3 regions of the Halomonas zincidurans B6 genome follow, and region 1 is predicted to be linked to each of the others. Evidence: predicted binding sites of a transcription regulator. Region 1 holds the regulator's gene; each other region holds the start of a gene.
The links. Region 1 encodes sigma-54, which starts transcription at its own class of promoters, with help from an activator protein. Its sites were predicted from a motif close to TGGCACNNNNNTTGCTNT; they were not measured.
Positions count from the first base shown of each region.

Region 1 (9,781 bases):
GAGCAGCGTCGTCTTGCCGGTGCCGCTGGGTCCCATGATCGCAGTGATCTTGCCGCGCGGAATCTGCAGATCGACACCGCGAAAGATTTCCTTCTCGCCACGGGAAAAGCGCAATCCTTCCACCTCGACGAGCAGCGATTCGTTCATTCAGGCGACTCAGTGGTGAAAAATTATCGAACATCGTATCCTAACCCAGCGTACCACGACCAGCCCGACCGGGTTTCACCCTTGCATGCCACCGCCACTATGCGTCTAATAAGCGCCCGGCACAGTTGCGACGAACCGGCCGGAGCGTCCGGCAGCGTCGCCTCTTGAGTCCAATCGCCCCGGGGGCAACAATCACTGCCATGACCATCGATATCGACTTCGCCTTTCGTGCCAGCGCCCGACGCACCTTGAAACTGGAACAGCAGGCCATCGCCACACTGATCGGCAAGCTGTCCGACGATTTCGACCGCGCCTGCCGGCTGATCCTCGCCTGCCAGGGGCGCGTGGTGGTCACCGGCATGGGCAAGTCGGGGCATATCGCACGCAAGATCGCCGCCACGCTGGCGAGCACTGGAACGCCGGCCTTCTTCGTCCACCCCGGCGAGGCCAGCCACGGCGACCTGGGCATGATCACCGCCCGCGACGTGGTACTGGCGCTGTCGAACTCCGGCGAGACTCAGGAGATCACCGCGCTGCTGCCGCTGTTGAAGCGCATGGGCACGCCGCTGATCAGCATGACCGGGCGTCCCGCCTCGGCCATGGCCTGCCATGCCGAGGCCCACCTCGACGCCAGCGTGGAGCGCGAAGCCTGTCCGCTCGATCTGGCGCCGACCGCCTCGACCACCGCCGCGCTGGCGCTTGGCGACGCGTTGGCGGTGGCCCTGCTCGAGGCGCGCGGCTTCACCGCCGAGGACTTCGCCCTGTCACATCCCGGCGGCACGCTGGGCCGGCGCCTGCTGCTCAAGGTCGAGGATCTGATGCACAGCGGCGCGCGGCTGCCCAGCGTCGTCATCGGCAGCCCGTTGCGCGAAGCGCTGCTCGAGATCACGCACAAGGGGCTGGGCTTCACCTGCGTGGTCGATGAAAAGGGCCGGTTGGCCGGCGTCTACACCGACGGCGATCTGCGCCGCACCCTCGACCAGCATGGCGACCTGCGCGCGCTGCGGGTCGACGATGTAATGACCCGCGGCGGCAAACGGATTCGCGCCGACATTCTGGCGGCCGAGGCCGTCAGGCTCATGGAGGACAACCGGATCACTGCGCTGGCCGTGGTCGACGACGACGACCGCCCCATCGGCGCCATCCACATGCACGACCTGCTCGTCAGCGGCGTGGTCTGAGGAGACAGCGATGCCCCATCCCCCCCATTTGGTCGAGCGCGCTCGTCACATGCGGCTGCTGGCCTTCGATGTCGATGGCGTGATGACCGACGGTCAGCTGTACTTCCAGGCCGATGGCCAGGAAACCAAAGCCTTCAGTACCCAGGACGGCCAGGGCATCAAGCTGCTGCGTCGCACCGGGATCGAGGTGGCGATCATCACCGGTCGCGAGTCGCCGATGGTGGCTCGGCGTGCCGCGGCGCTGGGAATCGAACATGTCTTTCAAGGGCGTGACGACAAGTTGACCTTGCTGCGCGAATTACTCGACACGCTGGGCCTGGATTTCGAGCAGCTCGCCTATTGCGGCGACGACCTGCCTGATCTCGCCCCCATCCACTACGCGGGGCTCGGCATCAGCGTGCCCAATGCGCCAGACTACGTCCGTGAGCGGGCCGACTGGGTCACTCTGCGTGCCGGCGGCCACGGCGCCATACGCGAGATCTGCGATGGCCTGCTGCAGATGCGGGGCCACTGGACGGCGCTGCTCGACGCTTATCTCCACGGCCGGAACTGAACGATGCTCCAGCGTTTCTCGCGGCTTTCGCCCAAAGGGTGGCTGGCGCTCATCCTGCTCGCGCTGGGTGGGCTGCTGGCCTTGATCGAGCAACGCAACCTCATCTCGTTGCCCTCGCCCCCTTCCACGGGCGAGAGCGGCGAACCCGATTACTACCTGGAAGACGCCACGCTGACCCGCTTCGATGCGACCGGTACCGCCTATCAGCGACTCGAGACACCCCGGCTTACGCATACCCCCACCGATGACGTGACGCGGCTGCAAGCGCCCGACGCTCGGCTCGTCGACGACCGCGGCCGGGTCTGGCTCGCCAGCGCCGACACAGGTAGGCTGGGAGCCAACGCCAATCCGCTCAAGCTAAGCGGCAACGCCCAGCTCCAGGCGCCCGAACAGGGCTGGAAAATCAACAGCGAGGTCTTGATTTACGACGCCGAAACCGGTCATGCCTGGAGTGAAAGCGAGGCCGTGCTGCGCAAGTTTCAGCAACGCGTGCGCGGCGATCGTTTCGATGCCTGGCTGGACAGCGGACAAATGCAGCTCAACGGCAATGTACGCGGCTATCACCCGCCGATCGACGAGGAATCAGGATCATGATGCGCACCCTAATCGCTGCCCTAGGCCTGTCCGGTGCGGCGCTGCTCGCCACGCCGGCCCTGGCGCTGGAAGGCGATGCCAACCAGCCGATCAACATTGCCGCCGACCGCCTGAATCTCGACGACCGTGCCGGCACCGCCGTCTACACCGGTGACGTCGCCATGCAGCAGGGCAGCATGAAATTGACCGCTCAGCGTGTCGAGATCGAGCGCAACGACCAGGGCGAAGTGACTCTGGTGACCGCTACCGGCGGCACCGAGCGCGCCTATCTCGAACAGCGCCCGGCGCCCGACGATCCGCTGGTCAAGGGCTGGGGCGAGACGATCGTCTACTACGCCGGCGAGCGACGCGTCGAACTGATCAGCCAGGCCGAACTGCACCAGGCCAGCGACACTTTCAAGGGCGCCTATGTCGAGTACTTCCTCGATAGCCGTCAGGTCCAGGCGCGTTCCCAGGCCCAGGGAGCCGAGAACGAGCGCGTGCGCATGAGCCTGACACCGAAGTCGGCCGAACAATGACCCCGCCGGCCGAGATCAGTCCAGAGGCCAGCCCAGAGGAGAGCCCCGCGCGATGAAGACATTGTTCGCCCGGCATTTGGCCAAGAGCTACAAGAATCGCCGCGTGGTCCAGGACATCAGCCTATCGATCGGCCAGGGCAGCATCGTCGGCCTGCTCGGCCCCAACGGGGCCGGCAAGACGACCTCATTCTACATGATCGTCGGCCTGGTGCGCGCCGACGCCGGCGAGGTGGGCATCGACGACCAGGACCTCAGCCGCGCAGCGATGCATCACCGCGCCCGCGCCGGCATCGGCTACCTGCCTCAGGAAGCCTCGATCTTTCGCAAGCTGTCGGTCGCCGACAACATCATGGCGATCCTCGAGATGCGTCGCGACCTGGACAAGCCGGGACGCAAGCGCCAGCTCGAGCAACTGCTCGAGGAATTCCATATCACCCATATTCGCGACAACATGGGCATGAGCCTGTCCGGCGGCGAACGTCGCCGGGTAGAGATCGCCCGCTCACTGGCCACCGAGCCGGCGTTCATCCTGCTCGACGAGCCCTTCGCGGGGGTCGACCCGATTTCGGTCGGCGAAATCAAGTCGATCATCCGTCAATTGCGCGATCGGGGCATCGGCGTACTGATCACCGACCATAACGTGCGCGAGACGCTGGATATCTGCGACAACGCCTACATCGTCGGCGACGGCCAGATCATCGCCGAAGGCAACGCGGAAGCGATACTCGCCAGCAAGAAGGTCCGCGAGGTCTATCTGGGTAGCGAATTCCGCCTTTGAGCGCTCGCAGCACGATGGCGGCTGTCAAGCCCGCGCCTCCACGCAAGGTCTCGCCAAGCTGTATTAGCCCGCATGATGGCATGGTTATTGCTTTTACACTTGCAAGGCCTCACCGAGCAGGATAACGTGTCGTGAAATCCTCTCAGTGAAGTCACGCTTGTCATGGCAATGAAACCCACGTTGCAGCTTCGGGTCGGCACCCAGCTGACCATGACGCCTCAGTTGCAGCAGGCCATCCAGCTACTGCAGCTGTCGACGCTGGATCTACGCCAGGAGATCCAGCAGGCGCTGGAATCCAACCCCATGCTCGAGATGGAGGATGATTTCGGGGAAGCCGACGTCGGCGAAGCGCTCGACGACGACTGGGCCAGCGACATCCCTGAGGAACTCGCCCTGGACAGCGAGTGGTCGGACACCTACCAGGATCTGGCCCCCGGCGCCGGACGCAGCGAAGACGCTCCCGACTTCGAGCGCAACACCGCCGATCAGAGCCTGCAGGATCACCTTCGCTGGCAGCTCGACATGACCGGGCTCGACAGTCGCGAACATGCGATCGCCGACTGTCTCATCGATGCAGTCAACCTCGACGGCTATCTCGACGGTCAGCTCGACGAATTGACGGAAGGCCTGCGCAGCCAGGGGCTTTCCGGACTCAAGGCCGCCGAGGTCGAGCAGATTCTGCATCGTCTTCAACAGTTCGACCCCACCGGTGTATTCGCCCGCGACCTGCGCGAGTGTCTGCTGCTGCAACTGGCTACGCTGGCCGACGATACGCCGCTGCTGCCCCAGGCCAAGCGCCTGGTACGCCAGTTTCTCGACGCGCTGGCCAATGATGACCGCAAGTTGCTCAAGCGTCGGCTGCGTCTCGACGATGCCCAGCTCGATGCGGTGATCGCCCTGATCCGCGCCCTCGATCCACGCCCCGGCCAAGCCTTCGACGCCAGTGGCGAGGATTACGTGATCCCCGACCTGGTGGCTCGCCATACTCGCGAGGGCTGGCGTATCGAGCTCAATCCCGAGGCGCTACCGCGATTGCGCGTCCAGCCCGACTATGCCGCCTTGATCAAGCGCGCCGACAAGAGCGACGACAACACCTTCATGAAGCAGCACCTTCAGGAGGCGCGCTGGTTGATCAAGAGTCTGTCGAGTCGCAACGACACCCTGCTCAAGGTCGGTCGCGAGATCATGATCCGCCAGTTCGACTTCCTCGAGCGTGGCGAGGAGGCCATGAAACCGCTGGTGCTCGCCGACATCGCCCAGACCGTGGAGATGCACGAATCGACCATCTCGCGGGTCACCACACAGAAGTTCATTCATACCCCGCGCGGCGTCTTCGAACTCAAGTACTTCTTCTCGAGCCATGTCGGCGGCGGCAGCGAAGGCGATGCGCACTCCAGCACCGCGATACGCGCACGCCTGAAGAAGCTGATCGGCGACGAGCCGCCGCGCAAGCCACTTTCCGACAGCAAGCTGGTCGAGCTGCTCGCCGCCGATGGCATCGCGGTGGCGCGACGCACCGTCGCCAAGTATCGCGAAGCGCTGGGCATCCCCTCCTCCGGTGAACGCAGACGCCTCGCCTGAGGCTCCTTCAGACATATGCAGCTCTCTCCCCGGCACAAGGAAAGTGCCGCGCCCTATCGCATCGAAACGTCGATTCACATGTCTTCCCGCTCTCGACAAGCGACGTTTGCGGCCACCATCCCGCGAGGGGTTTGCTAAGCTGCAAAAAGGGTTACAATCGGCCATCACTCGTCGAAAAGGAACGTGCCATGCAAGCCAACATCACCGGCCATCACGTCGAACTGACGGATGCATTGCGTGACTACGTCAACGAAAAGTTGGCGCGGCTGGAACGCCACTACGACAACATCACCACCGTGCAGGTAACGCTCTCGATCGAGAAGGAACGCCATCAGGCGGCCTGCACGCTTCACGCAGCGGGTGCTGACTTGCATGCCGAAGCCGAGAACGGCGACATGTACGCCGCCATCGATGCCCTGGCCGACAAGCTCGACCGCCAACTCGTCAAACACAAGGAAAAGGCCCAGGCCCGCGCGCAAGGCGCCGGCGCCCGCTGACTCCCCATCATGTCACTGGAAACCATACTGCCCCCCGAACGCACTCTGTTTGCCGTGCCCGGGGGGAGCAAGAAGCGCGTGCTTGAGTTCTTCAGCACCTTCATCGCCCAGAACACCCCTAGCCTGGACAGCCAGGAGGTGTTCAGCCGGCTGATCGGTCGTGAACGGCTGGGGAGTACCGGCATCGGCAATGGCGTGGCCATTCCCCATGCGCGCAATCCCCATTGCAAGGCGCCGGTAGCCGGCTTTATCAAGCTACAGGAGCCGATCGATTTCGATGCAGTCGATGGCGAACCGGTCGACCTGCTGTTCGTGCTGCTGGTACCCGAAGAGGCCGACGACACCCACCTGGCGCTACTCGCCCAGGTCGCCGGCATCATGAACGACGCCGACACCCGCAACCGGCTGCGCCACAGTGCCAGCCAGCGTGAACTGCACGAAACGCTCATCGATGCCATCCATGCCCTCGATGGCGGCGCCGGTAGCGCGCCGCGGCAGGCCAGGTAGCCTGAAGGCTGCGCTTTAATTCGCCCCGGCCTATTCAATTCGGGTCTGGTATGCCCAGCGTCATACGACCGCCTCGTGACTCATCGTGACAAGGGAGCCGCCCCATGCAACTCGTGATCATCAGTGGCCGCTCCGGATCCGGCAAGTCGATCGCCCTCCAGGCACTCGAGGACCTGGGCTTCTATGCCATCGACAACCTGCCGGCGATGCTCCTCGATGCGCTGATCGATGAGCTCCAGCAGGCCGACAGCAAGCGCGCCAGCGTCGCGGTCAGCATTGATGCGCGCAACTTGCCCACGGCCCTCGAGCGCTTTCCCGCGCAGCTCGAGGCCGTGCGCCAGCGCGGCATCGATTGCCAGGTGGTCTATCTGACCGCCGAGGACAAGATCCTGCTCGAGCGCTACTCGGCGACCCGCCGCCGCCATCCGCTGACCCGTAATAGCCAGATGACCCTGGCCGAGGCGATCGAGTCCGAGGAGAAGGCACTGGCGGACATCCGGGATCTGGCCGACCTGGTGATGGATACCTCGCAGCTCTCGGTCCACGACCTGCGCGGACGCATCGCCGAGCAGGTCGCCCACCATACCAGCGAACAGCTCACGCTGACCTTCGAATCGTTCGGCTTCAAGCGCGGCGTGCCGCTCGATGCCGATACCGTCTTCGACGCCCGCTGCCTGCCCAATCCCTACTGGGATCCGCGGCTGCGCCCGTTCAATGGCCGAGATGCCGAGATCGTGACCTTTCTCGAGGATTATCCGGATGTCGGCGCCATGGCCGACGATATCCGCGACTGGCTCGAACGCTGGTTGCCCGCCTACCGCGCCAGCAACCGCAGTTATCTGACGGTGGCGATCGGCTGCACCGGCGGCCAGCATCGTTCAGTGTATCTGACCGAACGTCTGGCGCAGCACTTTACCGGCCGTTACCGGGTGCGAATTCGTCATCGGGAATTGGGCATCCACGCCGCCGTGGGAGCCGCCGATGCCACAGCGTGAGCTGACGCTGATCAACAAGCGCGGCCTGCATGCCCGTGCCGCGACCAGGCTGGTCCAGTGCTGTCAGGGTTACGACGCCAGCGTTACCGTTCATCATCAGGGTCGCAGCGGCGATGCCGCCAACATCATGTCGTTGCTGATGCTCGCCGCGCCCTGTGGCAGCCGGCTGACCATCAAAGCCGAGGGCCCGCAGGCCAGCCAGGCGCTCGATGCGCTCGAGGCGTTGCTCGCGGCACGTTTCGAAGAGGATCTGTAAGCGTCCATCGGCGAACGTGCGACCGCGCGACGGATCGTTGCCCTTCGAGCCCGGCCACGATGTTAGAATGACGCCGCCCACCGCGGGGCGATCAAGGACGCCGACTGCCATGAGCCAGAATCCAAGCCGACTACAGCCTCGCCTCGATCGGCTCAACGCAGCCTTGGAAAACGGCGCCCTGGATCAGGTCCGACGCATGCTCAACCGCGGCCTGGCACCGGTCGACGTGGCTCATCTGCTCGAATCGACCCCGCCGCGCGAGCGCGAGGTGCTCTGGGCACTGGTCGACCCCGAGTTGCAGGGCGACGTCCTGCAATATCTCAACGATGATATCCAGACGGTGTTTCTCAGCCGCATGGACACCCAGCAGCTGGTCTCGGCCACCGAGCGGCTCGACGTCGACGACCTGGCCGATCTGCTGCAGCGCCTGCCCAACACCGTCACTCTCGAAGTGCTGGCCTCGATGGAGGCGCAGGAACGCCAGCGTCTGGAGACCGTCCTCGCCTATCCCGAGGACACCGCCGGCGGGCTGATGAACACCGATGCGCTGACGATCCGCCCGGATATCACGCTCGACGTGGTTTTGCGCTATCTGCGTCGTCATGAGCGCCTGCCGGACACCACCGACACGCTGTTGGTGGTGACCCGCGACGACAAGCTGATCGGCAGCCTGCCGATCAATCGCCTGCTGGTTTCCGATCCGTCGATGCTGGTCCGCGAAGTGATGGATACCGACATGGTCAGCATCGCAGCAATGACCGACGAGAGCGACGTCGCCAAGCTATTCGAGAAGTTCGATCTGGTGTCGGCGCCGGTGGTGGGCACCGATGGCCATCTGCTGGGCCGGATCACCATCGACGACGTGGTCGACGTGATTCGCGAGAACGCCGAGCATCAGGTGATGAGCATGGCAGGTCTCGACGACGACGAGGACACCTTCGCCCCGGTCTGGCGGACCAGTCGGCGACGGGCGGTCTGGCTGGGCGTCAACCTGATTACCGCGTTCATGGCGGCGGCGGTGATCGGGCTGTTCGAAGGCACCATCCAGCGTGTCACCGCGCTGGCGGTATTGATGCCGATCGTCGCCAGCATGGGCGGCATCGCCGGTTCCCAGACGTTGACGGTGTTGATCCGCGGCATCGCTCTCGGCCATGTCTCGGGCAGCAACGTACGCTGGCTGCTCAGCCGCGAGCTGATCGTCAGCGTGCTCAACGGCCTGCTCTGGGCGCTGGTGATCGCCGCCATCGCCGTGGTCTGGTTCGACGATCTGACGCTGGGCGCCATCATCGCCGCAGCGATCGTCATCAACCTGCTGATCGCCGCGCTCTGCGGCACCCTGCTGCCCGTGGCGCTCAAGAAGCTCGACATCGACCCGGCGCTGTCCGGCAACGTGATTTTGACCACCGTCACCGACGTGATCGGCTTCATGGCCTTCCTCGGCCTGGCGACGCTGTTCTACCTATAGGAGACGGAAGACCGACGCTTCGCGTCTCGAAGAGGGAAGAACGGCGCTATGCGCCTGGAAGAAGAACAAGTAGCAAGAATCATTTTGCCTCTTCCCTCTTCTGGCCGTAGGCCCTCTTTAGCCCCCCGCCACCATCATGTCGTCGATCAGCCAACTGCCGGTATGCACGCTGCCGCGGGTATCGACATCGTCGCCCACCCCGAGCAGATTGCCGAACATGCCGCGCAGGTTGCCGGCGATGGTGAACTCCTCGACCGGATATTGCAGCTGGCCGTTCTCGACCCAGAAGCCGGCCGCCCCGCGTGAATAATCGCCGGTCACGCCGTTGACCCCCTGGCCCATCAGCTCGGTGACCACCACGCCGCTGCCCATCCGCGCCAGCAGCGCCTCGGGTGTGCTCAACGGCGCGTCCAGCCGCACATTGCGCGCACCGCCGGCGTTGCCGGTGGTGGTCATGCCGAGCCTCCGCGCACTGTAGGCCGAGAGCATGTAACTGGCGATCCGCCCCTGCTCGACGTAGACGTTGTCGCGGGTATAGACCCCATCGTTGTCGAACGGCGCACTCGCCATCCCACCGATCTCGCGCGGCTTCTCCTGGAGCGACAGCCACTCGGGAAACAGCGTCTCGCCGAGGCTGTCACAGAGAAACGAGGCGTCGCGATAGAGCGAGCCTCCAGCGATGGCACTCAGCAAGTGTCCGATCAGCCCG
Region 1 covers NZ_JNCK01000001.1:1,033,100-1,042,880, reverse strand. Annotated here, with positions in the region: gene HALZIN_RS0104915 (ABC transporter ATP-binding protein) at 1-147, opposite strand, end outside; gene HALZIN_RS0104910 (KpsF/GutQ family sugar-phosphate isomerase) at 348-1,328, shown strand; gene HALZIN_RS0104905 (KdsC family phosphatase) at 1,339-1,881, shown strand; gene lptC (LPS export ABC transporter periplasmic protein LptC) at 1,885-2,475, shown strand; gene lptA (lipopolysaccharide transport periplasmic protein LptA) at 2,472-2,993, shown strand; gene lptB (LPS export ABC transporter ATP-binding protein) at 3,046-3,771, shown strand; gene HALZIN_RS0104885 (RNA polymerase factor sigma-54) at 3,934-5,352, shown strand; gene hpf (ribosome hibernation-promoting factor, HPF/YfiA family) at 5,541-5,849, shown strand; gene ptsN (PTS IIA-like nitrogen regulatory protein PtsN) at 5,859-6,356, shown strand; gene rapZ (RNase adapter RapZ) at 6,461-7,351, shown strand; gene HALZIN_RS0104865 (HPr family phosphocarrier protein) at 7,338-7,607, shown strand; gene mgtE (magnesium transporter) at 7,717-9,072, shown strand; gene pmbA (metalloprotease PmbA) at 9,190-9,781, opposite strand, start outside.

Region 2 (9,781 bases), 2.0 Mb from region 1:
AAGCTCGCCGAGGACACCGGTCTGCCGCCGCTCGATCCCAAGCAGGACCGGGCGATGATCTGCGGCAGCCCGGCGATGCTCGACGAGACCAGCGCGCTGCTCGACGACCTGGGCTTCAAGATCTCGCCGCGCATGGGCGAGCCCGGCGACTACGTGATCGAGCGGGCGTTCGTCGAGAAGTAACCGGCTTCGCCGGAGCTGTAAGCCATAAGCCGTAAGAAAAAGCCAAGTCAAAAGCTTTTTGCTTTTGACTTGGCTAGTGGTTGTGGTGCTATTTTGGCTTATAGCTTCGCGCTTAGACCGCATCCTTGCCGGTCTCGCCGGTACGAATCCGGATGACCTGCTCGAGCGGCGAGACGAAGATCTTGCCGTCGCCGATCTTGCCGGTGTTGGAAACCTGGGTGATGGCTTCGATGACCTGCTCGGCCATGGCATCGTCGACGGCGACTTCCAGCTTGACCTTGGGCAGGAAGTCGACCACGTATTCGGCGCCGCGATACAGCTCGGTGTGGCCCTTCTGGCGACCGAAGCCCTTGACCTCGGTCACGGTGATGCCCTGAACGCCGATTTCGGACAGCGCTTCACGGACATCGTCCAGCTTGAACGGCTTGATGATGGCGGTCACCAGTTTCATGCTCGTACTCCTCGCTAGGATGCGGGTATCGTCGCGCGCCTGACGGCCGCGCGGCCCCGGTTTGCGTCGGTCAATTTGCTATCAAGCATACACCGCTCGCTATCGGAATAAAAAAGACCCCCCGAAGGGGGCCAGGGGAGCACGCCAGCTCACTCGTTGCGCCGGGGCTCGCTTGTCGAGCCCGGACACGCTCACTTGTTGCCGCCGCCGGCGGTAAACTCGGGGTAGGCTTCGAGACCGCATTCGGCCAGGTCGACGCCTTCGTATTCTTCCTCTTCGCTGACCCGCACGCCCATGATCGCCTTGATGATCAGCCATACGACCAGGCTGGCGATAAAGACCCAGGCGAAGATGCCGATCGTGCCGATCAACTGCGCGCCGAAGGAAGCATCGGCGTTGCTGACGGGCACCACCATCACGCCCCAGATGCCGGCCACGCCGTGGGCCGAGATAGCACCGACCGGGTCGTCGAGCTTGAGCTTGTCGAGGCCGACGATGGCAAACACCACCAGCAGGCCGCCGACGGCACCGATCAGCGTCGCACCCAGGGCGCTGGGTGACAGCGGATCGGCGGTGATCGATACCAGACCGGCGATCGCGCCGTTGAGCGCCATGGTCAGGTCGGCCTTGCGGAACCAGACCTTGGCCAGGATCAGCGCGGCGATGACGCCGCCGGCGGCGGCCGCATTGGTGTTGAGCAGTACCTGAGCCACGTTGTTGGCGGAAGCGACGTCGGAGACCTTCAATTCGGAGCCGCCATTGAAGCCGAACCAGCCCATCCACAGGATGAAGGTGCCCAGCGCGGCCAGAGGCATGTTGGCGCCGGGGATTGCGTAGATGGCGCCGTTCTTGCCGTACTTGCCCTTGCGCGGCCCGAGCACCAGCACGCCGGCCAATGCGGCGGAGGCGCCGGCCAGATGAACGATGCCGGAGCCGGCATAGTCGGAATAGCCCAGTTCGGAGAGCCAGCCACCGCCCCAGGTCCAGTAGCCCTCGATGGGGTAGATGACCGCGGTCATCACCACCGCGAAGGCCAGGAACGCCCACAGCTTCATGCGCTCGGCGACGGCGCCCGAGACGATCGACATGGCGGTCGCCACGAACACCACCTGAAAGAAAAAGTCGGCACGCGCCGAGTAGTAGGGCGCGTCATCGCCGCCACTCAAGACTGCATCGACGCCGTTCTCGCTGCCGATCAGAAAGCCGAGGCTGGGCAGGAAACCGCCGGCGCTGCTCGAATACATGATGTAGTAGCCGACCACCAGATACATCGTGCAGGCGATAGCGAACAGCACGACGTTCTTGGTCAGGATTTCTGCGGTGTTCTTCGAGCGTACCAGGCCCGCTTCCAGCATCGCGAAGCCGGCGGCCATCCACATCACCAGCACGCCACTGATGAGGAAGTAGAATGTATCGAGCGCGTAATTGAGCTCTGTCATCGTTATAGTCTCGCTGAATTCAGGAATGGCCCCGCGCCTCAAACGGCGTCGGCCCCGCGTTCGCCGGTGCGAATACGAATGACGTCTTCAAGCGGCGTGACGAACAGCTTGCCGTCGCCGATCTTGCCGCTGTTGGCGGCCTGGCTGACGGCCTCGAGCACGCCTTCCACACGGCTGTCGTCGACTGCGATCTCGATCTTCACCTTGGGCAGGAAATCGACCACGTACTCGGCACCCCGGTAGAGTTCGGTATGCCCTTTCTGACGACCGAAGCCCTTGACCTCGGTGACGGTGATGCCCTGCACGCCGTTATCGGCGAGCGCCTCCCGAACGTCGTCGAGCTTGAATGGCTTTATGATGGCGGTGATGAGTTTCATCCCTTGTCTCCCGTTGTCGGCTTGCGCCTGAAGCTATCAAGCGCAAGCCGTGCCAGTTCGTTTTTTCTGTAGTAATTTCATAGATCTGAACTGCCATCCGGTCAGTCTTATGGTGCAGTGAATCGCTTTGCTGCACTGCCAATCACCGTTTTGGTGCGCCGCTGCCGCAGCGATGCGCCATAACAGGGCATGCGTTGTCGAATTGCCTTGCGTATGCTGAGGAGAACCGCAACAAGGAGTGGGCCGATGATCAGTAGCGAACGGATCAGCCGCCTCGCCCAGCAGCTGGGCGAGCGCCTTCAGGATGCCTCTCACGCGCCCGAAGAGATCCAGCGCAACGTGCATAACGTGATGCGTGGAGCCTTCGATCGCATGGAGCTGGTGACCCGCGAGGACTTCGACATCCTGATGGATGTGCTTCAGCGCACCCGGGCACGGGTCGAGTCGCTGGAAAAGCAGGTCGCCGCGCTCGAAGCCAGTCTCGACGACAGTGCCGGCGCGCCGGGATCGCCGGCGATGGTCGCCGCCGACACGGCAGCGCCACCCGAGGACACGGCAGCGTCCAGCAAGACCGCTTCCGGAAATACATCATCCGCCAAGGGTACGGCGCCCCCCGAGGATACCGACGCCTCATCGCCCAAGCCGCCATAGCGCGGTCTCTTGCGTTGGCCTCGAGACTTGCAGTCCCCGCGCCGATCTGTATCACTAGGCCTGTATCAATGAACAGGCTGGAACAGGCACTGGGTGCGGGGTCGCTATCGTTTCTGGAAGGTGAACGAGAAACTTGGCATGCGACGTCGCTTGAGCATCCGCCGGGCAAGGAGCGGCCATGGCATTAGCCATCATCACCACGCGTGCGGGGCTGGGGCTGGACGCGCCCGAGGTCCTGGTCGAAGTCCATCTGTCCAACGGCCTGCCAGGCATGACCCTGGTCGGCCTGCCGGAAACCGCGGTTCGCGAGAGCCGTGAGCGGGTGCGCAGCGCACTGCTCAACGCCGGCTTCGAGTTTCCCACCACACGACGCATCACCATCAACCTGGCACCGGCCGACCTGCCCAAGGAAGGCGGACGCTTCGACCTGCCCATTGCGCTGGGCATCCTGGTGGCCTCCGAGCAGGTGCCGGCCACCGCCCTCGAGGGAGTGGAGTGTCTTGGCGAGCTGGCCCTCGACGGCCGGCTGCGTCCGGTTACCGGGGTGCTGCCGGCGGCGCTGGCGGTCAAGGCACGGGGGCGCGGATTGCTGGTCGCCGCAGGTAACGCCGACGAGGCCGCGCTGGCCGGCGACCTGCAGGTGCTGCCCGCCGAGCACCTTTCCCAGGTGGTCGCCCATCTGCTGGGCCAGGCCCGGCTCGAACCGCATTGGGTGACGACGCCGACGCTGCCCGAGCAGCCGCTGGCCGATCTGGCCGACGTGCGCGGTCAGTACCAGGCGCGCCGGGCGCTGGAGGTCGCGGCGGCGGGCGGCCACAACCTGCTGTTCTCGGGCCCGCCGGGCACCGGCAAGACCATGCTCGCCAGCCGCCTGCCGGGCATTCTGCCGCCGCTGTCGCCCGACGAGGCGCTCGAGGTCGCGGCGATCCGCTCGGTGTGCGGGCTCGACCTGCTCGAACGCTGGGGTGAGCGGCCGTTTCGCTCGCCGCACCACACCGCCAGCGGCGTGGCGCTGGTCGGCGGCGGTTCGCGGCCGCGCCCCGGCGAGATCTCGCTGGCGCATCAAGGAGTGCTGTTTCTCGACGAGCTGCCGCAATTCGACCGCAGCGTGCTCGAGGTGATGCGCGAGCCGCTGGAATCGGGGCAGATCCATATCGCGAGGGCCAGCCAGCAACGCAGCTTTCCGGCCAGTTTCCAGCTGGTGGCGGCGATGAACCCGTGTCCCTGCGGGCACCTGGGCGACCCGCGCCAGACTTGCGTGTGCACCCCGGCCCAGGTGCAGCGCTACCAGGGGCGGCTTTCCGGTCCGCTGCTCGATCGCATCGATCTGCAGGTCGAAGTGCCGGCAATCCCGCCCGACCAGCTCACCGCCGATACCCGTGGCGAAAGCTCCGTGCAGGTTCGCGAGCGAGTGCTGGCGGCCCGCGAGCGGCAACGCGCCCGGGGCTTTCTCAACGCACGCCTGCCGGGCCCCGAGCTCGAGGCAGCCTGTGCGCTGAGCGACACCGAGCGCGCCTGGCTGGCCGACGTGCTGACTCGGCTCAAGCTCTCGGCGCGCGCCTATCATCGCGTGCTGCGGGTGGCGCTGACGCTGGCCGACCTGGCCGGCGAGCCGCACCCGGGGCGCAGCCAGCTGCTCGAAGCGATCGGCTACCGTCAGCTCGATCGCCTGCGCAGCGGTCGCGATCGGCCTGCCACGGCGAGTAGTCCATGACATCGGTGTCACGCTAAGCTGATAGCCAGGGGCCAGGGTTGGCCCTTGTGGATCGCTGACGGCTTCTGCGCCATTAAGCGTCAGCCACGCCAACGCCAAGGAGGTTCGATGAACAGCACGGATAGCGATCTTGCAGCGATGGATGCCGCCGCTCTGATTGACGCCTACGAGCGGGGCCGGCTCTCGCCGGTGGAGGCGGTCGAGAACGCGCTGGCGCGTATCGATCGCCACAACCCCGCGATCAACGCCTTCTGTCATGTCGATCACCAGGGCGCGATGGCCGCCGCCCGCGACGCCGAAGCCCGCTGGCGGCGCGGCGAGCCGCTGAGCCCGGTGGACGGGCTGCCGGTGACGATGAAGGACCTGACCCGGGTGCGCGGCATGCCCGCCCGTGAAGGCACGCTGATCTCCGATCCCGCGCCGTGCGCGGAGGATTCGCCGCCGGCACGGCGGATGCGCGAAGGCGGCGCCGTCATCCTGGGCAAGACCACCACTCCCGAATTCGGCTGGAAAGGCGTTACCGACAGCCCGCTGACCGGCATCACCTGCAACCCCTGGAATACGCAGCTTACCCCCGGCGGCTCGTCGGGGGGCGCCGCCGCGGCCTGCGCGCTGAACCTGGGCGTGCTGCATCAGGGCGGCGATTCCGGCGGCTCGATCCGCATCCCCGCCGCCTTCACCGGCACGTTCGGCTTCAAGTCGACCTTCGGGCTGGTGCCGCAGTGGCCGCCCTGTTCATTGCCGTCGATGTCGCATATCGGGCCGATCACGCGCACGGTCGACGACGCGATCCGCATGCTCAACGTCATCGGCCGCTACGACTCTCGCGACAGTTATGCCGTCGCCGCGGCGCCGGCGGACTGGAGGGAGACCACCCGACAGACGCTTTCGGGGCTGCGCATCGGTCTGATCACCAAGGCGCGCCGGGTCGGGGTCGATCCGCAGATCACCGCGGCGATCGAGCGAGCGGCGCATACGCTCAGCGAGCTGGGCGCCGAGGTCGTGCCCAGCGATCTTGATCTGCATGAGGCGGGCGAGGCATTCAAGGTACTGTGGTTTTCCACCACCTGGCGGCTGTGCTATCAGCTGACCGAGGCCCAGCGTCACTTGATCAGCGAGGGGCTGCTGAAGAACGCCTGGCGCGGCGAGGGCTTCGATGCCAATGACGTGCACGCGGCGGAAGAGGCCCGGTGGGTCCTGACCTCGCGCTTCGAAGCCCGCTTTCGTGACGAATTCGACCTGTTCCTGATGCCCAGCGTCGCCGTTCTGCCATTCACCGCCGGCCTCGAAGTCCCGGATGGCAGCAGCATGCAGGACTGGATGGATTGGACGCCATTCAGCTATCCGTTCAACCTGACGCGCCAGCCGGCGGCATCGATCCCCTGCGGATTCAGCCGGGAGGGGTTGCCGATCGGCTGCCAACTGGTGGGGGCACGCTTTCGCGATCGCACCGTGCTGCGTGCCTGCCGCGCGTATATGGATGCGGTGCCGACGCATTTCCCCGACGTGCCGGGCGTCGCCACGCCGGGCGTCGCCACGCCTCGCGGCTGACGGAGAAGCCACGCCATGCCGCTGTCCCTCACGAATCTGCCGCTGGCCTGGAGCATCGGCCTGTTCTGCCTCTGTGCGCTGGTGATCGGCGTGATCGGTACGCGCCTGACCCATGTGGTCGACGACCTCGCCGATCGCACCGGCCTGGGCGAGGCCATCGCCGGCGCCCTGCTGCTGGGCGCGACGACCTCGTTGTCGGGCAGCGTCCTCTCGGTGACAGCGGGCTGGGCCGGCCAGGCCGAACTCGCGGTGAGCAACGCCGTGGGCGGCATCGCCGTACAGACGCTGTTTCTCACCGTCGCCGACATGTTCCTGCGGCGCGTCAATCTCGAGCATGCGGCCGCCTCCATCGGCAACCTGATGCAGGGCGCCTTGCTGGTCTGCATGCTGTCGCTGATCCTGGTGGGCAGCTTCTCGCCGGAGTGGACGCTGTGGGGCATCCATCCGATCACGCCGCTGATGGTGGTGGGCTATGCCTACGGGCTGCGCATCGTCAACGAGGCGCGTACCGCGCCGATGTGGATGCCCGCCCGCACCCGCGAGACGCGCGAGGATGTGCCCGACGAGGCGCTCCAGCAGCGCTCGCTGGCCTCCCTGTGGACGTCGTTTCTGATCATGGCGTTGATCCTGGGGGTCGCCGGGTGGCTGCTGCAACGCTCGGCGACGGTGATCGCCGAGGAGACCGGGCTCGGCCAGGTCGCCGTCGGGGTACTGCTGACGTCGATCACCACCTCGCTGCCGGAGCTGGTGACCTCGGTGACAGCGGTGCGGCGCGGGGCCCTGACGCTGGCCGTGGGAGGCATCATCGGCGGCAATGCCTACGACACGCTGTTTACCGCGATGTCGGACATCGCCTATCGCGAGGGCTCGATCTATCACGCCATCTCCAACCAGACGCTGCTGTGGGTGGCGCTGTCGATGGTCATGACCGGGGTGTTGATCATGGGCCTGGTGCGCCGCGAGAAGCATGGCCCGGGACGCATCGGCTTCGAGAGCGTGACCATTATCGGCCTTTATCTGGCCGGTGTGGCCATGGTGGTGTTCGGCGGCGCCAACGGCGGTTGAGAGGATGCTTACAAAAGGGCTGCACTCGGCAATACGGCGTTGAAATTATCCTCGAGCGCGAGTCCGATCAAAATACTCATTTACTATCTGTAAACTCGCGTGCGAGCCCAGTGCGCTTTTTCGTTCAATTTCGCCTTGTCTTGCCATTGTTCGCCTGTTTCGTAGACATCCTCTGAGCCGGGTGGCGTCACGCCGTCAGCGCGCCCTCCAGCGCGCCCAGGCGCCCCGGTTCGAGGGCGGCGGCGAGGGTACTGATGCGCAGCACATGGCCGAGCGCCGGGTGAGCGGGGCGATGGACGAGGGTGCCGGCATCGAGCAACTGGCGATGGATGCTGGCAGCCCGCTCGGCGTCGGCGAGACGCACGGCGATGAAGTTGGTGTCGCTGGGCGGCACGTCGCCGCCCAGACCGCGCAAGCGCTCGGTGAGGCGCTCGCGGCAGGCGATGACCGTGTCGACGTGGGCGCGAGTCTCGTCGGGGTTGTCGAGCACGGTCTCGGCGGCGCTCAGCGCCAGCGACGAGACGGCATAGTGGATGCGTACCTTGGCCAGCATGGCCAGGGCCTCGGGCTCGGCGATCGCGTAGCCGATGCGCAGCCCCGCCAGTCCGTGGGCCTTGGAGAACGTGCGCAGGCGGATCGCCCCGGGCCACACCGCACCCGCCGAGGGCGCCGCGGCATCCCGGCGGAAGTCGTGATAGGCCTCGTCGAGCAGCAGCGTGCAGCTATCGGGCAGGGCGTCGCGCAGGGCGAGCACCGCAGCGTCGTCGTGCAGGTGGCCGCCGGGATTGTCGGGGTTGGCCAGATACACGAGATGCGCGTCTTCGCGATGCGCCCGCTCGGCAAGCGCCTCGAGATCGGGGGCGAGCAGCCCGGGAGCGTTCTGGTAGGCGACTTCGCTCAACCGACAACCCTGGCCTGCGGCGAAGTAGCCGAAGGTCGGGTAGGTGCCAGCGCTGGCGATCACCGGGCTGCCGGGCTCGCAGCAGGCGCGCAGCGTCAGCGCGATCAGGCTGTCGGCGCCGGCGTCGACCAGCAGCGACTCAAGCGGGCTGCCCAGCGCATCGCCCAGGCGCTGACGGACGCCGAGCGCTTCGGCGTCGCCGTAGCCGCGGGCGAGTTCGGCGAATTCGTCGCCGAAGCGCGCCGTCAATGCCCGGTGCGGCATGTCGAGCCCCTCGTTGGAGCCCAGACGATGAGGGATGCGGCGCCCCAGGCGCCGCTCCAGGGCCTTGAGGCCCGGGAAGGGGTTGGTCGGTCCCTGGCGGCCCAGTAGGTGGCGAGCGTAACGCGACATGGCGGCTCCTTGTTTTGGCGAACGTGACGCGGCGCGGGCGAGGGGTTCCGCTGAAGCCATTGTGACTCGGCTACCGGCCTGAAAAAAGCGCTGAAGGCGCGTTTGGCGCGGTTGCGGGCGCGCTCCTATAGCGCCGAGGCATCGAGCGCGCCGGTGAGCGTCTGCTGCCAGCGGGGTTCGTCGTTGCCGGGCCGGCGCAGCGCGAGTTCCAGCCGGTAGGGCAGCAGCCGGCGGTCGGAGAGCGTCAGCGCCGGGCCTTCGGCGATCAGGCGGCTTTCCAGCAACCATTGATTGTCCGGTACATCGCGAGTGGCCCTGTCCGGCATCCAGTCGAGCACCTGGGGGCCCGCATCGACGGCCAGCAGGGCGCGGGTCAGGGTTTCGCCGAATTGCTCGGGTTCAATCGACAGCGCGGCATCGACCTCGGTCGGGGCGAGCAACAGTACGCGTTCGCCCTCCGGCACCCGCCACACCGGCGCGGCAAGGGTCGCCTCGGCGGCACGTTCGCCCAGCCCGTAGAGCGCCTGACGGGCGGTCCTGGGCGGGCCCGGGTCGCTCGCGCAGCCGCTTAGAGCCAGCGCGATCAACAGCGCGATGAGCCATCCTGGCGCGCGCGGCGTCGGTAAATGTCGAGCATGGTATCGAGACATGTTCAGGGCGTCGTGGTGGGGTGATCGGCCGCGGCCGGGGCGCCGTGAAAGCCGGCGAGAAATGCGTCGAGCTCGTCGAACAGCGGCTCGCGGATGAACGCCGACTCGTTGACCAGATGGTGACGCGCCTCGGGATGGCGGACCACCCGCGCCTGGGGAAACTTGCCGGTCAGCACCTCGAGATTCCATGCCCAGTCGACGGTCAGGTCCTGCTCGCCCTGCAGGATCAGCACCGGCAGGTCGCTGGCCGGCAGCGCCAGCATATGGCTCATCCAGCGGCGCATCGCGGTGACCCAGGTCAACGTCAGACGGTCGGGCTGCAGGGGGTCGCTTTCGCGCAGAAAGGCGGCGAAGTCGGCGTCGTTGGAGTTGGCCTGGTAGCTCCGCGGGATCGAGCGGATGAACG
Region 2 covers NZ_JNCK01000001.1:3,072,127-3,081,907, forward strand. Annotated here, with positions in the region: gene HALZIN_RS0114425 (ferredoxin--NADP reductase) at 1-183, shown strand, start outside; gene glnK (P-II family nitrogen regulator) at 296-634, opposite strand; gene HALZIN_RS0114435 (ammonium transporter) at 826-2,073, opposite strand; gene HALZIN_RS0114440 (P-II family nitrogen regulator) at 2,112-2,450, opposite strand; gene HALZIN_RS0114445 (accessory factor UbiK family protein) at 2,697-3,101, shown strand; gene HALZIN_RS0114450 (YifB family Mg chelatase-like AAA ATPase) at 3,280-4,815, shown strand; gene HALZIN_RS0114455 (amidase) at 4,924-6,366, shown strand; gene HALZIN_RS0114460 (sodium:calcium antiporter) at 6,382-7,431, shown strand; gene HALZIN_RS0114465 (aminotransferase class I/II-fold pyridoxal phosphate-dependent enzyme) at 7,619-8,725, opposite strand; gene HALZIN_RS0114470 (hypothetical protein) at 8,851-9,375, opposite strand; gene HALZIN_RS0114475 (alpha/beta hydrolase) at 9,378-9,781, opposite strand, start outside.
Region 2: the regulator sigma-54 is predicted to act here: its motif matches at 2,488-2,505, upstream of HALZIN_RS0114440 (P-II family nitrogen regulator).

Region 3 (9,781 bases), 1.4 Mb from region 1:
ATCGCCGACCAGCCCCAGGGCGGTGGCCTGGTTGCGCACCAGCTGCTCGGCGTCGATGTCGATACGGATCAGTCGTCCGGTCAGTGCGAAGCCGTCGTCGAAGACCACGTCGTAGTCGGTCTCGCCGAGCTCGGTGCCCACGGCCAGGATTACGTCCGCCTCGCGGGCGAGCTCGCGTACCGCCGGCAGCGCCGTGTTGGCGCCCAGGTCGAGTGAGTGATCGCGGCCCAGCAGGCCCTTGGCGTTGATGGTGGTGGCGCACGGCGCGTCGAGACGCTCGACGAGCTGTCGCGCACTCTTCGCGGTATCCACGCAGCCGCCACCGAGCAGCACCAGCGGGCGCTCGGCCTCGCGCAGCCACTCGGCGGCCTCGGCCAGTCTGGCCGGGTCGGGCGCCGGGCGATACAGCCGGGCGCCGGGCCACTGCGCGGGCGGCGCGACGGGGGCGGCGAACAGATCGATGGGGATCTCGATATGCACCGGCCCCGGGCGCGCCGAGGAGAACACCGCGAAGGCGCGCGCCAGCACCTCGGGCAGCGCTTCGGGATCGAGCAGGGTATGACTGAAGCGCGCCACCCCGGCCAGCGTCTGTTGCTGGCAGGGTAGTTCGTGCAGACGTCCTTGGCCGCGGCCCAGGGTGTCGCGGCGATTGACGCTGGAGATCACCAGCATGGGCACCGAGTCGGCCAGCGCCTGGCCCATCGCGGTGGCGATGTTGGTCATCCCGGGGCCGGTGATGATCAGGCACACGCCGGGCTTGCCGCTGGTCCGGGCGTAGCCGTCGGCCATGAACCCGGCGCCCTGCTCGTGGCGCGGGGTGACGTGGCGTATCGCTTGATCCTCGAGGCCGCGATACAGCTCGACGGTGTGCACGCCGGGAATGCCGAACACGGTATCGACGGCGTAGCGTTCGCGCAGCAAGCGGATCAGCAGTTCGGCGCAGGTCATTGTTTATCCTTTGGCTTCGGGCTTCGTTAGCATTTTTGGCTCGCGGCTCGCGGCTCGTAGCCCGTCGCTTTGCTTCAGAACACGAAGGTGTGCGCGATGAAGGCTATGATCGGCAGGGTGATCGCCGTGCGCAGCAGGAAGATCGCTACCAGTTCCCAGAGCTTGAGCGGGATCTTGGATTTGAGCAGCAGCGCGCCGATCTCGGACATGTAGATCAACTGGGTCAGCGACAGGCAGGCGATCACGAAGCGCGTCAGCTCGCTGTCGATGTCCTTGGCCAGCACCGCCGGCAGGAACATGTCGGCGAAGCCCACCAGGGTCGCCGGGGCGGCGGCCTGGGCCTCGGGAATGCGCAGCCACTCGAGCACCGGCACCATCGGGTAGGAGAGCCAGGTGAACAGCGGCGTAAACTCGGCGAGGATCAGCGCCACGGTACCGATCGCCACCACCAGCGGCAGCAGGCCGAGGAAGATGTCGGCGACGTTGAGCATCGCGCTGCGCGCCAGGGCACGCGGACCCGGGGCCGTTTCGGCGGCCACGGCCTGACCGAGGCTGAAGCGCAGCACGCCCACCCGGCGGGTATTTTCCTCCTCGAGTCGGCAGCCCACCGGCTCGTAATAGCTGTTCGGCTTGCGCGACAGCGGCGGCAGGCGCGGCACCACGACGGCGGCGATCAATCCGGCGACCACCACGGTCAGGTAGAACTGCACGAACAGCTGATTGATGCCGATGAAGCTGGTCACCAGCAGCGCGAAGGCGATCGACACGATCGAGAAGTTGGTGGCGATCACCGACGCTTCGCGGCGGTTATAATAGCCCTGCTCGTACTGCTGGGTGGTGATCAGCACGCCCACCGTGCCGGAGCCCATCCACGAGGCGGTGGCGTCGATGGCGCTGCGCCCCGGCAGGCCGAAGATCAGCCGGAACGGCTTGCGCACCAGGCTGCCGATGAACTCCATGAAACCGAAGTCGACCAGGAACGGCAGCAGCAGAGCGGCGAAGAAGAAGAACGTCAGCAGCACCGGCGCCAGGTCGTTGAGCATCACGCCGCCGGTGAAATCGGCGATGATGAAGCCCGGTCCGACCTGGAAATAGGTCATCAGCGCGAACGCGGCACCCAGCACGCGCATGGCGAACCACAGCGGCTCGACGTCGAACAGTTCGTTGGCCGCGCCGTCGCGGGCCCAGCCCGGCCGGGTCAGCTTGATCAGCGCGGTCAGGATCACCGACAGGCACAGCACGGCCACGGCGATCGCCGGTAGCGCGGCGCCGAGCAGCGCCTTGAGCCCGTCGGCGAGCATGCCCATGCCGATATTGATGCCGTCGCCGGTGGAAAACGGGATCAGGAACATGCCGATCCCGATCAGCGAGGGGAGCAGGAACTTGATCAGCGCCCGCGGCTTGATGCGCCCGCCATCGGGCGCGTTGCTGTCGTTACGGCCTGCGGCCGTGGCTTGATTGGAAGACATGGTGGTTACCCATTGTTGTTGTCGATCAGCAAAGCGGATCAAAACGGCGCCGGCCGGCCACGACCAACGCCGTCGTGGATTAGCGGCGCTCGACGCCCGGCAGCACGCAGAGCATTTCATAGAGCAGGGTGGCGCCCATCAGCGCGGTATTGCCGCTGGTGTCGTAGGGCGGCGAGACCTCGACCAGGTCGCCGCCGACCACGTTCAGGCCCCAGGCGCCGCGCACGATCTCGAGCCCCTGTTGGGCGGTGAGGCCACCCATCTCGACGGTACCGGTGCCCGGCGCCACCGACGGGTCGAGGCCATCGATGTCGAACGAGATGTACACCGGGCCGTCGCCCATCTGCTCGCGGACCTCGGCCATCAGCGGCGCCAGCGACTGGTACCAGCACTGTTCGGCGGGCACTACGCGAAAGCCCTGGTCGCGGCACCAGTCGAAATCATCGGCGGCGTAGCCGGTGCCGCGCAGGCCGATCTGCACCACCCGCTGGCTGTCGAGCAGGCCCTCTTCCTGGGCGCGGCGGAACGGGCAGCCGTGGGCGACCTCCTCGCCGAACATGTGCTCATTGACGTCGGCGTGGGCGTCGATGTGGATCAGCCCCACCGGGCCGTGCTTGTTGGCGATGGCGCGCAGGACCGGCCAGGTCAGGGTGTGGTCGCCGCCCAGGGTCAGCGGCACGCAGCCCTGGGCGAGCACTGCGTCGTAGTAGCCGCTGATGATGTCGAGGTTCTTGGGCAGGTTGAAGGTATTGATCGGCACGTCGCCGATGTCGGCCACCTGCAGGCTGTCGAACGGCGCGGCGCGGGTCGCCATGTTGTAGGGCCGCAGCATGCGCGATTCGTCGCGGATCTGGCGCGGGCCGAGCCGGGTGCCCGGGCGGTTGGAGGTGCCGATGTCCATGGGGATGCCGATGAAGGCGGCGTCCAGGCCGGCGGCCGTGGTCTGGGTCGGCAGGCGCAGCATCGTCGCCGGGCCGCCGAAACGCGGCATCTCGTTGCCGCCCAGCGGCTGGTTGAGGTTCGGCTTGTCCATGCGGCCTCCTGAAGCGGCATTGTTATCGATCACTGACGTTGTGTGTACTTTGCATGAACCATGCCAGCGCCTGGGCGGCGTGGTTGGCGGGCTGCATCCTCGCCGTGATTCATCGATGAATCGTTGGGGGCTCTTTGCGATTCATCCGTGTATCATTGATGCGAAAGTGAATCACATCTCGGGAAGCGACATGAGCGACATCGACAGCGCGGTGCTCTCGACCATCGTCGAGACCGCTCACGAGCATTTCTTCATCGTCGATGCCGAGGGCCGGGTTCGCAATGTCAGCCCCGGCAGCGCGGCGGTGTATGGATTGGGGCGCGAGGAGCTGTGTGCGAGCACCGTTCAGCAACTGGTCGAGCGCGGCGTGCTGTCGCCGTCGGTGACCCAGGAAGTGATGCGCACCCGCCAGCCGGCGCAATTGATGCAGCACACCGGCAGCGGCCGGCGGGTGATCGCCGAGGCGCATCCGGTATTCCTCGACGGCGTGCTGGTGCGCATCGTCTCGCGCTCGATGGATCTCACCGACCTGCAACTGCTGCAGGACGAATACGCGCTGCTGCAGCGGCGCTTCAGCGAACACCTGAAGCGTGGCGGAGCCCCGCCGCTGGACGAGGATCTAGAACTCGGCAGCCTGGAAGTGCGCAGCGGGGTGATGCGCGAGGTGGCGCTGCTGCTCAAGCGGGTCGCGCCCAGCGACGCCACGGTGCTGATGCTCGGCGAATCGGGCGTCGGCAAGACCGCCTTCGCGCGTCAGCTGCATTGCTGGAGCGCGCGTCGCGAGAAGCCGTTCATCGACGTCAATTGCGCGGCGATCCCCGAGGCGCTGTTCGAGTCCGAGATGTTCGGCTACCAGCCCGGGGCGTTCAGCGGCGCGGCCCGCCAGGGCAAGGCCGGGATGCTGGAGCTGGCCGACGGCGGCACGCTGTTTCTCGACGAGATCGGCGAGCTGCCGCTGGCGATGCAGAGCAAGCTGCTCAAGGTGATCCAGGACGGCGAGGTCACCCGGCTCGGCGACACCCGTTCGCGGCGGGTCGACTTCCGCCTGGTGGTGGCCTCGAACCAGGATCTCGCCGCGCGGGTCGAGAGCGGCGCCTTTCGCCTCGATTTGTACTACCGGCTCAACGTCATTCCGGTGACCCTGCCGCCGCTGCGCGAGCGCCGCGAGGATATTCCCGGGCTGGCGGAACTGCAGCTCGAGCGGCTCAACCAGCGCTACGGCCAGTCCAAGGTGCTGCACCCGAGCGTATGGCCGGAACTGATGGGCCGCGACTGGCCGGGCAACGTGCGCGAGCTGGAAAACTGGATGGAGCGCACCTGGCTGGCGAGTCCCGGCGAGCTGATCGGCGCGCCGACGAATGCGGCGAGTAGCGGCGCTCCCGAGCCGCCCGGCAGTCCTTGTGTCGACACTCCGGCGGGGTTGACCGAGGGCCAGACGCTGCGCCAGGCGCTCGATGCCACCGAGCGCGGGATTCTCGCCGGCTTGTGCGGCGAGCTACCCAGCACTTATGCGCTGGCCGCGCGGCTGGGCATCAGCCAGCCCAGCGTGGTGCGCAAGCTGCGCAAGCACGGCCTGCGCATCGGCGACCCGGGTTGAGTCCGCGCCTGAACGACGACACCCCGCCAAGGCGGGGTGTCGCGGGTCTTGCCAGGCATTCGTGGCGCCGCGTCAGGGCAGTTCTTCCTCGCCGTCGGCGTTTTCCTTCTGCGCCGGCATCAAATCCTCGCGCTGCAGCTTGACCGAGATCAGCAGCGCCGAAGCGACATAGACCGACGAGTAGGTGCCCACGCCCACGCCGATGATCAGCGCCAGGGCGAAGTTCTGGATCATGTCGCCACCCAGCGTCAGCAGCGCCAGCAACACCAGCAGGGTGGTGCCGGAAGTCGCCAGAGTGCGCGACAGGGTCTGGTTGATCGCCTCGTTGAAGATCGTCGGCATGTGCTCGATGCGCGACTTGCGGATGTTCTCGCGGATCCGGTCGTAGACGATGATGGTGTCGTTGAGCGAATAGCCGATCACCGCCAGTACCGCCGCCAGCACGGTCAGGTCGAAATCGATCTGGAACAGCGAGAACACCCCGAGCACGATGATCACGTCGTGGACCAACGCCAGCAGCGCGCCCAGCGAGAACTTGTACTGGAAGCGCAGTGCCACGTAGAGCACCACCGCACCGAGGGCCACCAGCATGCCCAGACCGCTCTGGTCGCGCAGCTGGCCGCCGACCTGGGCGCCGACGAACTCGGCGCGCACCAGGCTGACGTTCTCGCCGCTCTGGCGCAGCACCTCGGTGACTTGCTGACCGACGCCGGGATCGAAGGCCTGCTGCAGGCGCACCAGGATCTCCGAGGGCGCGCCGAAGGTCTGCACCGAGACGTTGCTGAAGCCTGCACTCTCCAGCGCCTGGCGCACCGCCTCGAGCGCCGGCGCCGCGGCGTAGCGAATCTCGACCAGCGTGCCGCCGGTGAAGTCCAGCCCCAGATTGAGCTGCTGGAACAACAGCGAGAGCAGCGAGACCAGCAGCATCACGCCGGAGACGATGAAGGCCAGGCGGCGCTTGCCCATGAAATCGAACTGTCGCATCGCGTTAGCCCCTTAAATCCAGAGTTTCTTCACCGGCTTGCCGCCGACGGAGAGATTGACGATCGCGCGCGAGACCAGGATGCCGGTGAACATCGAGGTCAGGATGCCCAGCGACAGCGTCACGGCGAAGCCCTTGACCGGCCCGGTGCCGATCGAGAACAGGATCACCGCCACCAGCAGGGTGGTGATGTTGCCGTCGACGATCGACGTGAAGGCACGCTCGTAGCCGGCGTGGATCGCCTGCTGGATCGGCATCTTGGCGCGTATCTCTTCGCGGATGCGCTCGAAGATCAGCACGTTGGCGTCAACCGCCATGCCCAGCGTGAGCACGATACCGGCGATGCCGGGCAGCGTCAGGGTGGCGCCGAGCATCGACAGCGCGGCGACCAGCAGCACCAGGTTGGTGGCCAACGCCAGGTTGGCGACCACGCCGAACGCCTTGTAGCGGATCAGCATGAACGCCACCACCAGCAACATGCCGATCTCGACCGACAATATGCCCTGCTCGATGTTGCGCTTGCCGAGGCTCGGCCCGATGGTGCGCTCGGCGACGAAGTACATCGGCGCGGCGAGCGAACCGGAACGCAGCAGCAGGGCCAGTTCCTGGGCCTCGGTGGGTGAATCCAACCCGGTGATGCGAAAGCGGTTGCCCAGCGCGCTCTGAATGGTTGCCAAGCTGATGATGCCGCGCTCGACGTAGGGCTCGCGTTTCTCGACCTGCTTGCCGTCCTCCATCACCGTGCGGGTGCGGGTCTTGTTGTCGATGTAGATCACCGCCATCGAACGGCCGATGTTGGAGCGCGTGGCGCGGTTCATCAGCGTGCCGCCGGTGCCGTCGAGGTTGATGTTGACCTGCGGGCGGCCGTTCTGGTCGAAGCCGGTACTGGCGTTGGAAACGTTCTCGCCGGTGATGATCACGTCGCGCATCAGCTCGGCGGTACGTTGCTCGTCGTTGCGGAACGCCAGCGTCTCGGTTTCCGACGCGGGGGTGTCGGGGCGCGCGGCGAGGCGGAACTCCAGATTGGCGGTGGCGCCGACCACGCGCTTGGCGGCGGCGGTGTCCTGCACGCCGGGCAGCTCGACGACGATACGGTTGGGGCCCTGGCGCTGGACCAGCGGCTCGGCCACGCCCAGTTCGTTGACGCGGTTGCGCAGGGTGGTCAGGTTCTGCTGAACCGCATAGTCCTGAATCTCGTCGATCTTTTGCTGGGTCAGGGTCATTGCCAGCGACGCGCCGCGTTCGGCGTCGGGCGTCTGGTACTGGAAGTCGGGAAACTCGCCGCTGATGATGTCGCGTGCCTCGCTGAGATCCTCGGCATTGGCGAAAGTCATCGTCAGGGTATTGCCGTCGATCTGGGTGTCGCGGTAGCGAATGCGCGCGCCGCGCAGCGTTTCGCGCATGGCGCTGGCGTTGACTTGCAGACGCTGTTCCACGGCCGCCTGCATGTCGACCTCGAGGGCGAAGTGCACGCCGCCGCGCAGGTCGAGCCCCAGATTCATCGGCGAGGCGCCCAGGCTTTCGAGCCAGGCGGGGGTCGACTCGGCAAGGTTGAGGGCCACCGTGTAATCGTCGTTGAGCAGTCCGCTGATGATCTCGCGGGCGTCAAGCTGGTCACTGCCATCGACGAGACGAATGAGCACGCCGTTGGGCTGGTCCTCGATGCGCTGGATGGCGATATCGGCGTCGTCGAGGGCGCCGCGAATCCGCTCGAGTTGATTCTCGTCGAGGCTGACGTTGCCGCGGGCGCTGCTGATCTGGACGGCGGGGTCTTCGGGGTACAGGTTGGGTAGGGCGTAAAGCAACCCGACGACGAGCACGACGAGTATCAGCAGATACTTCCACAGGGGGTAACGGTTGAGCATGGAAGCCCTGTCCTTGTTGCTGACGCGGTAAGAGCGCTGCCGGCGCGAGGGCCGGCAGCGTGAGAACTATCAGAGGGATTTCAGCGTGCCCTTGGGCAGGACCGCCGCGACGGCATTCTTCTGCACGTTGACCTCGGTGCCTTCAGCGATCTCCAGGGTCAGGAACTCGTCGTTGACCTTGGTGATGCGCCCGACCAGGCCGCCGCCGATGACGATCTCGTCACCCTTGTCGAGGTTGCTGATCAGTTGCTTGTGCTGCTTGGCGCGCTTGGACTGGGGGCGCCACAGCAGGAAGTAGAAGATCAGCACGAAGCCGACCAGCAGAGCGATCTGGGCGATGCCGCCGCCCGCAGCCGCACCACCGCCGCTCTGGGCGTGCGCCTGTGAGATGAAGAAATCCAGCATGGGTTGTTGTCTCCTGGAGAGTTGCGGAGTTGCAAAGCAAGGTCGAGACACGGCCTCGACCGAAATAAATAAGATCGTCGCTAGTTCACTGCGGCGCGTCGGGCACGCTCAGGCCCCGTCGTGCATAGAACATATTCACGAAGTCCGCCAATGTACCCGCTTCGATAGCACCGCGCAAACCGGCCATGACGCGCTGGTAATAGCGCAGATTGTGGATGGTGCTGAGCATCGAGCCCAGCATTTCGCCACACCGGTCAAGGTGATGCAGGTAGCTGCGCGAGAAGTGCCGGCAGGTGTAGCAGTCGCAATCCTCCTCGAGCGGACGGGTATCATGACGATGCTTGGCGTTGCGGATCTTGACCGTGCCCTCGGCGGTGAACAGATGGCCGTTACGGCCGTTGCGGGTGGGCATCACGCAGTCGAACATGTCGATGCCGCGGCGCACGCCCTCGATCAGGTCCTCGGGCTTGCCCACCCCCATCAGGTAGCGCGGCTTGTCGTCGGGCATCCAGGTGGGGAGATAGTTCAACACTTCGATCATCTCCGCCTTGGGTTCGCCCACTGACAGCCCGCCGATCGCCAGGCCGTCGAAGCCGATCTCCTCGAGCCCTTCCAGCGATCGCTTGCGCAGTTCCGGATACATGCCGCCCTGGATGATCCCGAACAGCGCCGAGGGCGAATCGCCGTGGGCGCGGCGCGAACGCTCGGCCCAGCGCAGCGACAGCTCCATCGAGCGTCGCGCCTCGTCCTCGGTGGCCGGATAGGGCGTGCATTCATCGAAGATCATCACGATGTCCGAGCCCAGCGAGCGCTGCACGGCCATCGATTCCTCGGGGCCCATGAACACCTTGGTGCCGTCCACCGGCGAGCGGAAATGCACGCCTTCCTCGGTGATCTTGCGCATCGCGCCGAGCGAGAACACCTGGAAGCCGCCGGAGTCGGTGAGGATCGGCTTGTCCCACTGGGCGAAGTCGTGCAGGTCGCCGTGGGCCTCGATCACCTCGGTGCCCGGGCGCAGCCACAGGTGAAAGGTGTTGCCGAGGATGATCTCGGCGCCGATCTCCGCGACGCTTTGCGGGGTCATGCCCTTGACGGTAGCGTAGGTGCCCACCGGCATGAACGCCGGGGTTTCCACCGTGCCGCGGGGGAAGCTCAGCCGGCCGCGGCGGGCACGCCCGTCGCTGGCCAGGCGCTCGAAACTCATGAAGCATTCGTTACGCATGCAATTCTCGAAAATGATGGATGACGCCGCGGGCTGAAATCAGCGCGTCTGGCGGGTCAGGGCTTGCGTGTCAAAAACATGGCATCACCATAACTGAAGAAGCTGTAGCGCTCATCGACCGCGGCGCGGTAGGCGCGCATCACGGGCTCGAAACCGGCGAACGCCGACACCAGCATCAGCAGGGTCGATTCGGGCAGGTGGAAGTTGGTCACCAGGCCATCGACGCAGCGCCATTCATAGCCCGGGTAGATGAAGATGTC
Region 3 covers NZ_JNCK01000001.1:2,427,387-2,437,167, reverse strand. Annotated here, with positions in the region: gene HALZIN_RS0111470 (5-guanidino-2-oxopentanoate decarboxylase) at 1-948, opposite strand, end outside; gene HALZIN_RS0111465 (YjiH family protein) at 1,023-2,417, opposite strand; gene speB (agmatinase) at 2,497-3,450, opposite strand; gene HALZIN_RS0111455 (sigma-54 interaction domain-containing protein) at 3,641-5,047, shown strand; gene secF (protein translocase subunit SecF) at 5,120-6,031, opposite strand; gene secD (protein translocase subunit SecD) at 6,044-7,894, opposite strand; gene yajC (preprotein translocase subunit YajC) at 7,964-8,299, opposite strand; gene tgt (tRNA guanosine(34) transglycosylase Tgt) at 8,385-9,503, opposite strand; gene queA (tRNA preQ1(34) S-adenosylmethionine ribosyltransferase-isomerase QueA) at 9,578-9,781, opposite strand, start outside.
Region 3: the regulator sigma-54 is predicted to act here: its motif matches at 3,499-3,516, upstream of speB (agmatinase).